One region of the Rhizobium sp. RAF36 genome, then DNA from elsewhere that is predicted to be linked to it. Evidence: predicted binding sites of a transcription regulator. Region 1 holds the regulator's gene; each other region holds the start of a gene.
What was found. The regulator LexA, encoded in region 1, represses DNA repair genes until DNA is damaged. The targets are predictions, from matches to a motif close to TGTTCNNNNTGTGTTCNG.
Positions count from the first base shown of each region.

Region 1 (4,170 bases):
GTTGGCATCCTCGCCGCACAATTCGAGACCTGGAGAGCCGGTACTGTCGTTCTCGATTCGGCGGTAACGACGACGCTGACAGGCCGCGTAGAGCGGCGGGAAAGCGATGGCCGCGGCGGCTGGCGGTATCTGTTGGCGCTCAAGGCGACGGAGAACCCGGCGCTGAAGCGGCTGCCAGAGCAGGTGACCGTGATTGCGCGCGGCCAGAAAGCGGAGTTCGAAACCGGGACTTGGCTGAAGGGCAGGGCAAGGCTGACGCCGCCCTCAGGGCCCGCTCTTCCCGGCCTCAACGACTTTTCGTTCGGTGCCTATTTCGACGGCGTCGGTGGCAACGGTTTCTTTTATGGTGCCCCTGCCGTGGTTCCGGCGGACGAACCCGGGTCCGCATCGATGCAGGATCGCGCGCTTGAATGGCTCTACCGCTTGAGAAGCGGCATCGGCGACCGTATTAGAGGCATCCTGCCTGGCGACACCGGCGCTTTTGCCGCCGCTCTGGTCACGGACGAGCGCCGCGCCATTTCGAGCGAGACGACCGAGGCGCTGCGCCAATCGGGCCTTGCGCATATCATTGCCATTTCCGGTCTCAACATGGCGCTGTCGGCAGGCATCTTCTTCGTCGGCTTCCGCACCGTGCTCAGCCTGCTTCCGGCTGTCGTCCAGGCCTATCCCGTCAAGAAGATCGCCGCAGCCGGTGCGCTTGCCGCCGTCACCGCCTATTTCCTGATCTCGGGCTTCGCAGTCTCCGCCGAGCGCGCCTTCATCATGATGGCGATCATGCTGGCGGCGGTCTTCTTCGACCGGCCGTCGATCAGTCTGCGCAACGTAACCCTATCGGCGCTGGTGATCATTGTCCTCTCACCCTCGGAGATCATGGGGCCAAGCTTCCAGATGTCCTTCGCCGCGACACTGGCCCTCGTCGCGGGCTATGCGCTCTGGAAGGAGAGGCCGGTGCGCGACCGGCCCTTCGCAAAGTTTCGCGCCGTCAGGATGCTGTCTTCCGCCGCCGCGTTCTTCGGCGGCATCCTGCTGACCTCCGTCATCGGCGGCTTCTCGACTGCATTGTTCTCGGTCGAGCACTTCCACCGGCTGACGGCCTATGGCCTGCCAGCCAATCTCGCCGCAATGCCGATTATCTCCTTCATCATCATGCCGTTCGGCCTCATTGCCATGCTGTTGATGCCCTTCGGCCTCGATGTATGGGCGTGGCAAGTGACGGGTTTCGGGCTCGATCTGGTGATCGCCATTGCCAGGACGGTTGCCTCATGGGGCGGCGATATCGGCGTCGGGCGCCTGGCGTTTTGGTACTTTCCCGCGGCGGTGACAGGTTTCCTGCTGCTGACTTTGCTGCGCAGCCGCATGCGCCATCTCGGCACCGCGATCTTGGTGGCATCGACGACAGCAGCCGCGATGTTAGGAGGCCCTCCGCCGCCGAAAATCGTGATTGCCGAGGACGGGAGCATGGCGGGCATCGTCAGTGACAACGGCCTCGCCACCAATCGCGAGCGGCCACCGGGCTTCATCTTTGATCAATGGAGGCGCGCTCTGGTGATCGATAAGCATTTGTCACCGGCGTTCCCGGCGCTCCCGGATATTCCCACCGCACCGCGCGGTGAAAGGCTGAAACTGACGGAGGCACAGCAGAACGACACCATGAACGCGATCAAGGCCAGTGCGACGGGCGAGCGCTTCTCATGCGTGAAAAAGTCCTGGTGTACGGCGAAGCTCGACAACGGTTCGATCCTGACCGTGATCGAGAATGCGGCGTTCCTTGGCCCAGCCTGCGACATATCCGATATCGTCGTCACACCAGTTCGCCTGCGCCTCGATACCTGCCGCTCAGGCGCCCTGCTTTTCACCGGGGAGACACTGCGAAAGACAGGCGCTGTCGAGCTTCGTTTCCCCAATGGGATCGCCGAAATCACCACATCATTCGAGGGTCTCGACCGGCCCTGGATCCGCCACCGCGCCTACGATTGGCGCAGCGGCACTTTTGGTGAAAGCGAGACGCTCAGTGATAGCGGCGGATAAGGCCAACGAGCTTGCCCTGAACCTTGACGCGGTCCGGTCCGAAAATACGGGTTTCGTAAGCCGGGTTGGCAGCTTCGAGCGCAACGGATGCACCCTTGCGGCGAAAGCGCTTCAGCGTTGCCTCTTCGTCATCGACGAGAGCAACGACGATATCACCGGCATTGGCGGTATTGGTGTTGCGGATGATGACCGTATCGCCGTCGAAGATGCCGGCCTCGATCATCGAGTCGCCCTTGACCTCAAGAGCATAATGTTCACCGTTTCCGAGCATGTCGGCGGGAACAGTGATGTCGTGTGTGTTCTGCTGGATCGCCGAAATCGGCACACCGGCTGCGATCCGGCCCATGACCGGCACCGAGATCGACGTGTGATTGTCCTCGTTCGCAGGCTTCGGCGGCGCGACCGGCTGCGGCTTGCCGAGGCTGCCTTCGATGACGCTCGGCGAGAAGCCGCGGCGCGGCTGGATGCTCGGGCTGTAGGCTTCCGGAAGCTTGATGACCTCGAGTGCGCGCGCCCTGTTCGGTAGGCGGCGAATGAAGCCACGTTCTTCCAAAGCCGTGATCAGGCGATGGATGCCCGACTTGGAAGCCAGGTCGAGCGCGTCCTTCATTTCGTCGAAGGACGGCGGTACGCCGGACTCCTTCATCCGCTCGTGAATGAAGAGGAGAAGCTCCTGTTGTTTGCGCGTCAGCATCGAAGTCTTTCCCCAGATTCGTGAAACAAAGCCAGAACGGACACTATATGTTCCATATGTGTTCCGCAAGTGCCTAAATATTGGTAAAACTTCCGATGATTTTTCGTCGTTTTTGAAAGTTTATTTGCCGGATTGGTGATCCACGCTTGCGCTTTACCAGGCAGGGCGTGCAAATCTCTGCCGGCTTCACCGGAGGGAACCGCCATGACGCATCCGCTCGATCATCTGGTACTGCCCGTCACCCATATAGATGTTGCCCGCGAGCGACTCGGCCGTCTCGGTTTCACCGTCGCGGCCGATGGCCGTCATCCGTTCGGAACGGAGAATGCCTGCATCTTCCTTGCCGACAGGACCTACCTCGAACCGCTCGGTGTCGCCAACCAGGCGGAGTGCGACGCGGCCGTCGCGAAGGGCAACAGCTTCGTCGCCCGCGATCAGGCCTTCCGCTTCCGCTGCGGCGATGACGGCTTTTCGGCCATCGTCTTCGGCACCGATGATGCCGATGCGGACAAGGCTGCCTATGATGGCGCGCAGCTGAGCGGCGGTGATATGGTCGAATTCTCGCGGCCGATCGTCATGCCCGACGAAACACAGGCAACGGGCGCCTTCAAGCTCGCCTTTGCCGCCGATCTCCGGGCGCCCGATGTCTTCTTCTTCGCCTGCCAGCGGGTCAACGCCTTTCCGGCCGATCGCAAGGCACTGGAAACCCATGCAAACGGCGTCATCGGCATCAGCGAGATTGCCCTGAGCGCTGAGGATCCGCAGGCCTTCGCCGAATTTCTTGAGACAGCCAGCGGTGGAGCTGAGCCTAGGGAGGCGGCACTCGGCCTATCCTTCGAATTACCGAACGGGAAACTTTCCATCTTCTCGAACGAGGGCATGGAGGCCTATTTCGATGCGGAGCCACTTGGGACCGATAACGGCCTCAGGGCGCGCGCAATCGTGTTTTCGGTCGGTGATCTGGCCGTGACAGCGGCGCATTTGGCTGCTAACGGGATCACCCATGTCAGTATGAGCAATCGTCTATTGGTGAAGCCGGCGCCGGGACAAGGCGCGATCTTTGCCTTCGAGGAGATCCAATGAGCAACACCAATGCAGAAGTCGTCGCCGGCGAGGGTGCTGGCCGCGTCACATTTTCGAATACGGGCAAGCTGTCGCTGATTGCCGGTCCCTGCCAGATGGAAAGCCGCGACCACGCTTTCATGGTCGCCGGTGTTCTGAGCGAACTCTGCAAGTCGCTCGGTATCGGCCTCGTCTATAAGTCGTCTTTCGACAAGGCGAACCGCACATCGCTTTCCGCCGAGCGCGGCATCGGTCTTGAAAAGGCGCTCGAAGTCTTCTCCGATCTGAAGAAGGAATTCGGCTTCCCTGTTTTGACCGACATTCACACGGAAGAGCAGTGCGAGCAGGTGGCTTCCGTCGCCGACATCCTGCAGATACCGGCCTTC
Region 1 is NZ_JBFREC010000001.1:957,595-961,764, reverse strand. It holds gene AB4Z25_RS04795 (ComEC/Rec2 family competence protein) at 1-2,028, shown strand, start outside; gene lexA (transcriptional repressor LexA) at 2,009-2,722, opposite strand; gene AB4Z25_RS04785 (VOC family protein) at 2,927-3,805, shown strand; gene kdsA (3-deoxy-8-phosphooctulonate synthase) at 3,802-4,170, shown strand, end outside.

Region 2 (4,170 bases), on a different contig from region 1:
GTTCCTTTACTCTGCGCCGTTCTGTGCTGAGCGTTCCCGCGATCAATGCCCGCGCGCTGGAGAAGACCCATGTGCTGGATTGCGATGCAGTGATCTTCGATCTGGAAGATTCGGTTGCACCGGAAAAGAAGGATGAGGCGCGGCAAAACCTGAAGGCTTTCTTTGCTGGCCCAGCACTCGAAGGCAAAGAGAGGATCATCCGCATCAATGCTCTCTCTTCCGGCTTCGGCCCTGCCGATATGGAACTGGTGCGCACGCTTGAGCCGGATGCGGTGCTTCTGCCGAAGGTCAGCGAGCCGCAGGATGTCATGGCGATCAGTGACATGCTTGGCGATGCCGACGCGCCTGATACGCTCCGGATCTGGGCGATGATCGAGACGCCGCGGGGTATCCTGAACAGCGCGGCGATCGCCGAATTCGGGCGCACCGCCGGCTCGAGGCTCGATTGCTTCGTCGTCGGCCTCAACGACCTGCGCAAGGAAACCGGCGTGCTGCCGCAGCCGGGGCGGACCTATCTGGTGCCGTGGCTGATGCAGGTGATCCTCGCGGTGCGGGCTTACGGCCTTGATGCGATCGACAGCGTTTTCAACGATTTCAAGGATACAGATGCCTTCGAGGCCGAATGCGCGCAAGCACGGGCCATGGGCTTCGACGGCAAGATGCTGATCCATCCGGCGCAGATCGATGCCGCCAACCGGCATTTTGCACCCGGCGAGGCGGCGATCCGCGAAGCCCGGGAGATCATTGCTGCCTTTGCCGATCCTGCGACCGATGGCCTCAACGTCATCAATTCAAACGGCCGGATGATCGAGCGCCTGCATCTTGTCCAGGCGGAAAGTCTGGTTCATAAATCCCGCCTCATTGCTGAACGGAAATCATGACATGAAGCTTTACCGCCTTCTGACCGGCCAGGACGATGCCGCCTTCTGCCACCGTGTCACCGATGCCCTCAACAAGGGCTGGTCGCTGCAGGGCTCTCCCTCGGTCACCTTCAACGCCGAGACCAAGCAGATCATCGCCGCCCAGGCGATCGTCAAGGACGTCGAAGGCAAGGACTACCACCCGGATATGAAGCTCTCCGAGCAGTAATACCTATCGGTCGGCTGCTTCTTCGGCGCTTTCTTCGATCCGCTCCATGTCGTCATCGCTGAGGCCGAAGTGGTGGCCGATTTCGTGGATGAGGACGTGGGTGATGATATCGCCGAGCGTCTCGTCGTTCTCGGCCCAGTAATCGAGGATCGGACGGCGGTAGAGGCGGATGCGGTTCGGCAGTTCGCCGGTTTCCATCGTGAACCGTTCCGAAATGCCCCGGCCCTCGAAAAGGCCGAGCAGATCGAAAGGCGTTTCCAGCGCCATATCCTCGAAAACGTCGTCATCAGGAAAATCTTCGATCTCGATCGTCAGATTGGCGGTCAGAGAACGAAATTCGTCCGGCAGGTGGCTGTAGGCCTCCATCGCCAGCGATTCAAATGAGCTGAGCGTCGGTGCATGGCGATCACGCCAATCCTCGCTCTGGTCTATGCGGGCCATCAAAAACCCCTTTCTTTGCCGCCCATATAGAACCTTTGCGAAGGATTTTCGAGTGTGGAATCAACGGCAGGAATAAATTCACATGAAATGGCTGTTGACTCTTTCTGACAGCTCTGGAATCCATAAGAACATAACAGGAACAATTCTGACTTGGAGTGAACGTCATGGCACAGACGGCCGTGACGCGCGAGCGGCTTTTTGCGCTCCGCGAAACCATTGCGAAGCTTGAGGGCAAACCGGTTCCGGCGCTGGCGGCAGCAGAGCAGGAAGCGTTGGGCGCCGGAAATGCGCCACGAAAGAGGGGGAAGGCACCACAATTCTCCTTCGGCGTTCCGCAGCTGGACGAAGCCCTCGAAGGCGGCTTGCCGCTCGATGCCTTGATTGAAATCCGCACCCGGATGTTTCGTGATGCAGGCGTCAGCAGCGGCTTTGCTCTGGCGCTCGCGGCAGCGCTGCAGCACAAGGCCGAGGAAAAAAATCCCGTTCTCTGGATCGCCGACAAGGTCGGATCGATCGAGGCCGGTGTGCCCTATGCGGTTGGGCTCAAGGATTTCGGATTGCGGCCGGAGCTGTTTCTGCATGCAAGTCCGCGCAAGCTGGAGGATGCGCTCTGGCTTGCGGAGGCGGCGCTGGAAAGCCGCGCTTTCATCACTACGATCCTGGAAATTCGCGGCAATCCGAAATCCTTCGGCCTGACCGAAAGCCGGCGCTTTCATCTTAGGGCAAAATCGGCTGGCCGTTCTCTCCTGCTGCTGCGGCAATCAGGAGAGGAAGAGGCAAGCAGTGCCCATGTCCGCTTTCTTGCCGAACCTGCGCCCGCGCGGGAACGGCCTCTGCCGGATGGTTCGATGCTATGCGGCAGCATCGGCAATCCGGTTTTTCATCTCACCCTGGAGAAGAGCCGCAATCCGGCCCCCCTCTCCCTCTTCCTGGAGTGGAACCCCCATGACCGCCAGTTTCTCCCCGTCGATCAATCAGCCGTCACTCGCTTTCCAGGCGAGCTCGCAGCGCATTCTGGCGCTCCATTTTCCGCATCTCTCCACCGACAGGATCGCCCGCAAGAGATGGGGTCTCTCGTGGCGTTCGAAAGGGCATCCTGACGCGGCGCCAATCGTCTGCTCGGGCCGGTCCGACAATACGATGCGGCTGACGGCGCTCGACGAAAAGGCGGAGAAGCTCGGCCTGAGAAAAGGGCTTGGCGTTGCCGAAGCCCGCGCCATTCACCCGGTCATCGACGTCATCGAGGAGGACGCTGCTGCCGACCGGCGCTTGCTGGATGCGATCGCCGACTGGTGCGACCGCTACACGCCGCTGGTCGCCCTCGACGGCAAGGACGGGCTGTTTCTCGATATTACCGGCTGCTCTCATCTTTTCGGCGGCGAAAGAGCGATGCTAAAAGATATCCTCTTGCGGCTCCATCAGATGGGCCTGGACGTGGGTGGTGCGATTTCCTCGTCGCCCGGGCTATCCTGGGCCGTCAGCCGTTTTGGCGAAGGCGGGGTGATTGCCGAGGATGAGGCGGGTTCTGTTCTCGAACCTCTGCCGGTCACCGCGCTCCGCCTCGATGCGCCTGTCGTTGCAGCCCTTCAGAAACTCGGCCTCCGCTATATCGGCGATCTCATGCAGGCGCCACGCGCGCCGCTCACCCGCCGCTTCGGCGCACTTGTTCTTTTGCGGCTTGATCAGGCGCTGGGCCTGGATGAGGAGCCCGTTTCTCCCCGCCTGCCTATTGCCAGCCTTTCGGCGGAGCGGCGGCTTGCCGAGGCGATTACGGCCGAAGAGGACATTCTTCTTCTTGCAGGTCAGGTTGCGCATGCGTTGCAGCCTTCGCTTGAGACGCAAGGCATCGGCGGAAGGGTCTTCGAACTGGTGTTGTTCCGGGTGGATGGCTGCGTCTTTCGAATTTCTGCCGGTACCTCCCGGCCGTTGCGTGATCCGCAGCGCATTGCCAGCCTGTTCTGCGAGCGGCTGACGGCAATTCATGATGATCTCGATGCCGGCTATGGTTTCGAGATCCTGCGGATCAATGTTCTCAGGCATGAAAACTTCCAAAACGAACAGGATGATTTCGAGGGAGAACGGCAGACGGCGATCTCGCTTGCCGGGTTCGTGGACAAGGTTTCGGCCCGTCTTGGCGAGGAATGCCTGATCCGTTTTGAACAGCGTGAAAGTCACGTTCCGGAACGTGCAGTCTTTGCCGTTCCGGCGATCGAGACCTTGAACAAATCGCCCCGGGAGCTGGCCGCTCCGATGGCAAGGGGCGATAGACCCGTTCGCCTGCTTACCATGCCCGAACCGATGGAGGCTTTTGCTGCCGAGGTGCCTGACGGAGCTCCGGCGTATTTTCGCTGGCGGCGTATCCGGCACCGCATCCTGAAAAGCGAAGGGCCGGAGCGGATCGCCATGGAATGGTGGATCGATGGTGTGGATGCCAAGGAGCGTGATTATTTCAGCGTCGAGGACGAGCAAGGCTATCGCTTCTGGATCTATCGCGAAGGTCACTACGGACCGGATATGCCGCAATGGTTCATGCATGGAGTTTTCGCATGACACCGGCCTTTTTCGAAATCGGCGCCAGAACGAACTTTTCCTTCCTGGAAGGGGCTTCCAGGCCCGAGGAGATCGTCACTCAGGCGGCCA
Region 2 is NZ_JBFREC010000006.1:111,179-115,348, forward strand. It holds gene AB4Z25_RS20765 (HpcH/HpaI aldolase/citrate lyase family protein) at 1-881, shown strand, start outside; gene AB4Z25_RS20770 (DUF1737 domain-containing protein) at 883-1,089, shown strand; gene AB4Z25_RS20775 (metallopeptidase family protein) at 1,093-1,530, opposite strand; gene AB4Z25_RS20780 (ImuA family protein) at 1,695-2,630, shown strand; gene AB4Z25_RS20785 (Y-family DNA polymerase) at 2,641-4,080, shown strand; gene AB4Z25_RS20790 (error-prone DNA polymerase) at 4,077-4,170, shown strand, end outside.
Region 2: the regulator LexA is predicted to act here: its motif matches at 1,655-1,672, upstream of AB4Z25_RS20780 (ImuA family protein).

Region 3 (4,170 bases), 260 kb from region 1:
GTCGCCTTGTCGCCGGAGCCGGCCCAATGCGAACGTGCCTCCGCCTTCTGGCGCTCCATGGCATCGGTGAAGCCGGCGAGATCGACGTTGATCTCGCGGGCGCGCAGGGCATCCTGCGTCAGGTCGAGCGGGAAGCCGTAGGTATCGTAGAGCTTGAAGGCGGTCTCGCCGTCGAGCATGTCGCCCTTGCCGAGCGTGGTCGTGGCTTCCGACAGCAGCGACAGGCCGCGCTTCAGCGTCGTGCGGAACTTGGTTTCCTCGAGCTTCAGCGTTTCGGTGATCAGCGCTTCGGCGCGCACCAACTCCGGATAGGCGCGGCCCATCTGCTGGATCAGCGCCGGCAGCAGCTTCCACATCAGCGGTTCGCGGGCGCCCAGCAACTCGGCATGGCGCATGGCGCGGCGCATGATGCGGCGAAGCACGTAGCCACGGCCCTCCGCGGAGGGCAGAACGCCGTCGGCGATCAGGAACGCCGAAGAACGCAGATGATCGGCGATGACGCGGTGGCTGGCTCGCTGATCGCCCTCAGCCTTGACGCCGGTTGCCTCTTCGGACGCCTCGATCAGCGCCCGGAACAGATCGATATCGTAATTGTCATGTTTGCCCTGCAACAGCGCCGCAACGCGCTCCAGGCCCATGCCGGTGTCGATCGATGGGCGCGGAAGATCGACGCGCTCTTCCTTGGTGATCTGCTCGTACTGCATGAAGACGAGGTTCCAGATCTCGATGAAACGGTCGCCGTCTTCCTCCGGCGAGCCGGGAGGGCCACCCCAGATGTGATCGCCGTGATCGTAGAAGATTTCCGAGCACGGACCGCACGGACCGGTATCGCCCATCGCCCAGAAATTGTCGCTGGTCGGAATGCGGATGATCCGGTCTTCGGAGAGACCGGCGATCTTCTTCCAGAGACCGAAGGCTTCGTCGTCGGTGTGATAGACGGTGACCAGCAGGCGCTTGGCGTCGATGCCGAATTCCTTGGTGATCAGGTTCCAGGCAAGCTCGATCGACCGCTCCTTGAAATAATCGCCGAAGGAGAAGTTGCCGAGCATCTCGAAGAAGGTGTGGTGGCGCGCGGTGTAGCCGACATTGTCGAGGTCGTTATGCTTGCCTCCGGCGCGCACGCATTTCTGCGCCGTCGTCGCTGTCGAATAGGGGCGCTTTTCAAGACCGGTGAAGACGTTCTTGAACTGCACCATGCCGGCATTGGTGAACATCAGCGTCGGGTCATTGCGCGGCACGAGAGGGCTCGACGGAACGACTTCGTGGCCGTTGGTCTTGAAATAGTCGAGGAAGGTCGACCGGATATCATTCACACCGCTCATGCTATGCCCTTCAATGCTGCCCACGGCAGGTCAAATCTTAAATCCAGTGGCTTTTATCGTCCGCATTAACCACTGTCCAGCAGGCAAACCCGCCTGCAAAACGAAACGGCCGCATTCCTGGTGGAATGCGGCCGTTTCGAACGCAAAAATGCTAGGGCGAGGATCAGGGCTCGCCGTCGCCATCGCCGTCATTGGCATCCGGTCCGCCGTTCTGCAGCTTCTCTGCAAGCAGGCCGGCATTCTGGCGGATCGAAGTCTCGATCTCGCGCATCGTATCCGGATTGTCGCGCAGGAAAATCTTGGCGTTCTCACGCCCCTGCCCGAGCCGCTGGCTGTTATATGAGAACCAGGCGCCTGACTTCTCGACGATGCCTGCCTTGACGCCGAGATCGACCAGCTCGCCGGTCTTCGAGACGCCTTCGCCATACATGATGTCGAATTCGACCTGCTTGAAGGGAGGCGCCATCTTGTTCTTGACGACCTTGACGCGCGTCTGGTTGCCGATCACCTCTTCACGCTCCTTGACCGCGCCGATACGGCGGATGTCGAGGCGAACCGAGGCGTAGAATTTCAGCGCGTTGCCGCCGGTCGTCGTTTCCGGAGAACCGAACATCACGCCGATCTTCATGCGGATCTGGTTGATGAAGATGACCATGGTCTTCGACTTCGAGATCGATGCGGTCAGCTTGCGCAATGCCTGGCTCATCAGACGCGCCTGGAGGCCCGGCAGGCTGTCGCCCATCTCGCCTTCGATTTCAGCGCGCGGCGTCAGTGCAGCGACCGAGTCGACGACGAGAACATCGACGGCGCCGGAACGAACCAGCGTATCGGTGATTTCAAGCGCCTGCTCCCCGGTATCCGGCTGCGAGATCAGGAGATTGTGCAGATCGACGCCGAGCTTGCGGGCATAGACCGGGTCGAGCGCATGTTCTGCATCGACGAAGGCGCAGATGCCGCCCTTCTTCTGGGCTTCTGCAATGGTCTGCAGCGCCAATGTCGTCTTGCCGGAGCTTTCCGGTCCGTAAATCTCGATGATGCGGCCCTTGGGAAGACCGCCAATGCCGAGTGCGATATCCAGTCCGAGAGAGCCCGTCGAAACAGTCTCGATCTCGACCACGCTCTCATTCGAGCCGAGCTTCATGATAGAGCCCTTGCCGAACGACCGCTCGATCTGAGAGAGTGCCGCTTCAAGTGCCTTGCTTTTGTCCACCGATTTGTCCTCTACAAGCCGCAATGTATTCTGTGACATTCGATCCACCTTTAGGTTATTGAAGCCGCTCTAGCAATGTTGCCGCCGATGCCGATTTTGTACGTGATTTGTTCTCATTGCGCAAGTGGCGTTCAAATGATTGAAACGAAAAGGTAAATCAGTACGTGTTCTACATTTGTTTTATTGATGTGGCGCAAGAGCTTAGCAGCGTGACACGGCCTGACGGCGAGCTGCAGCGGATGGCTCGATTCGGCGAAATCGCCCCCTCTGGAGCTCACGCATGAAGCGCAAGATTCTCGTGCTCGGCGGCGCCCATATCGACCGGCGTGGACGCATATCCGGCGACACGGCGCCGGGCTCCAGCAATCCGGGATCCTGGTTCGAGGAAGCCGGCGGCGGTGGCTTCAATGCGGCGCGCAATCTAGCCCGCCTCGGCTTCGACGTGACGATGATTTCGCCGCGCGGTGGCGACCCGACCGGCGAGATGGTGACGGAGGCTGCCTATGCAGCCGGTGTCAACGACCGCCCCTTCGTCTTCCTCGACCGCAAGACGCCGAGTTACACCGCAATCATCGAGCGCGACGGCAATCTCGTCATCGCGCTCGCCGATATGGACCTCTACCGCTATTTCTCGCCCCGCCGCCTCGCCATCCGCGCGGTGCGCGAGGCCTTTGCCGACAATGATCTGATCCTCTTCGACGCCAACCTGCCGGAAGACACGATCGCGGCAATCGTCACCCGGGCAAACGGCCTTGGAAAACCGGTGGCGGCGATTGCCATCTCGCCAGCCAAGGTGATCAAGCTGAAGGCCTGTGCCGAAGGCATCGACTTCCTGTTCCTCAACGAGGCGGAAGCCACGGCACTCGCCGGAGCACGCCCTGACGATGCGACAGACTGGGTGTCTCTGCTCGGTGACACCGGATTGAAGGGCGGCGTCGTCACCCGCGGACAGCGCGAACTCATCGCCTTTGCCGGCAAGCAGTCGATCGCGCTTCAGCCGCCTGCGGTCGATAGCGTGGCCGACGTCACGGGCGCCGGGGATTCGCTTGCCGCAGGCGTGCTGTCGGCATTCATGCACGGCTTGCCGCTGGAGGAAGCCGTGCGTCATGGCGCTGCGGCAGCAGCGGTCACCGTCCAATCGCCGCTTGCCGTCAGTGAAAAACTGACACCGGAGCTCCTCCGCGACACGCTGGCCCTTGTTCCGGCCGCCAGAATTCTGCATTGAAGCGCGCTTATCGATGAACTGGAAACGACAATGACGAAACCGATCTCCCCTCTGCTGCCGATCTCCTATTCGAAGGAAGTTGCCGCCGCCAAGCAGCGCGGCGCACCGCTGGTCGCGCTGGAATCGACCATCATCACCCATGGCATGCCCTACCCTGGCAATATCGAGATGGCCCGCAGCGTCGAGGCGATCATCCGCGAACAGGGCGCCATTCCGGCGACCATCGCGGTCATGCACGGTGTCCTGCATATCGGCCTGGAGCCGGAAGAGCTTGAAAGGCTCGCCAAGGAAAAGGACGTCATGAAGGTGTCGCGCGCCGACCTCGCCTTCTCGATCGCCGAGCGCCGCACCGGCGCCACGACCGTGGCTGCGACAATGATTGCGGCGGCGCGTGCCGGCATCAAGGTCTTCGC
Region 3 is NZ_JBFREC010000001.1:701,274-705,443, reverse strand. It holds gene alaS (alanine--tRNA ligase) at 1-1,322, opposite strand, end outside; gene recA (recombinase RecA) at 1,486-2,571, opposite strand; gene AB4Z25_RS03465 (carbohydrate kinase family protein) at 2,813-3,757, shown strand; gene AB4Z25_RS03460 (pseudouridine-5'-phosphate glycosidase) at 3,788-4,170, shown strand, end outside.
Region 3: the regulator LexA is predicted to act here: its motif matches at 2,698-2,715, upstream of recA (recombinase RecA).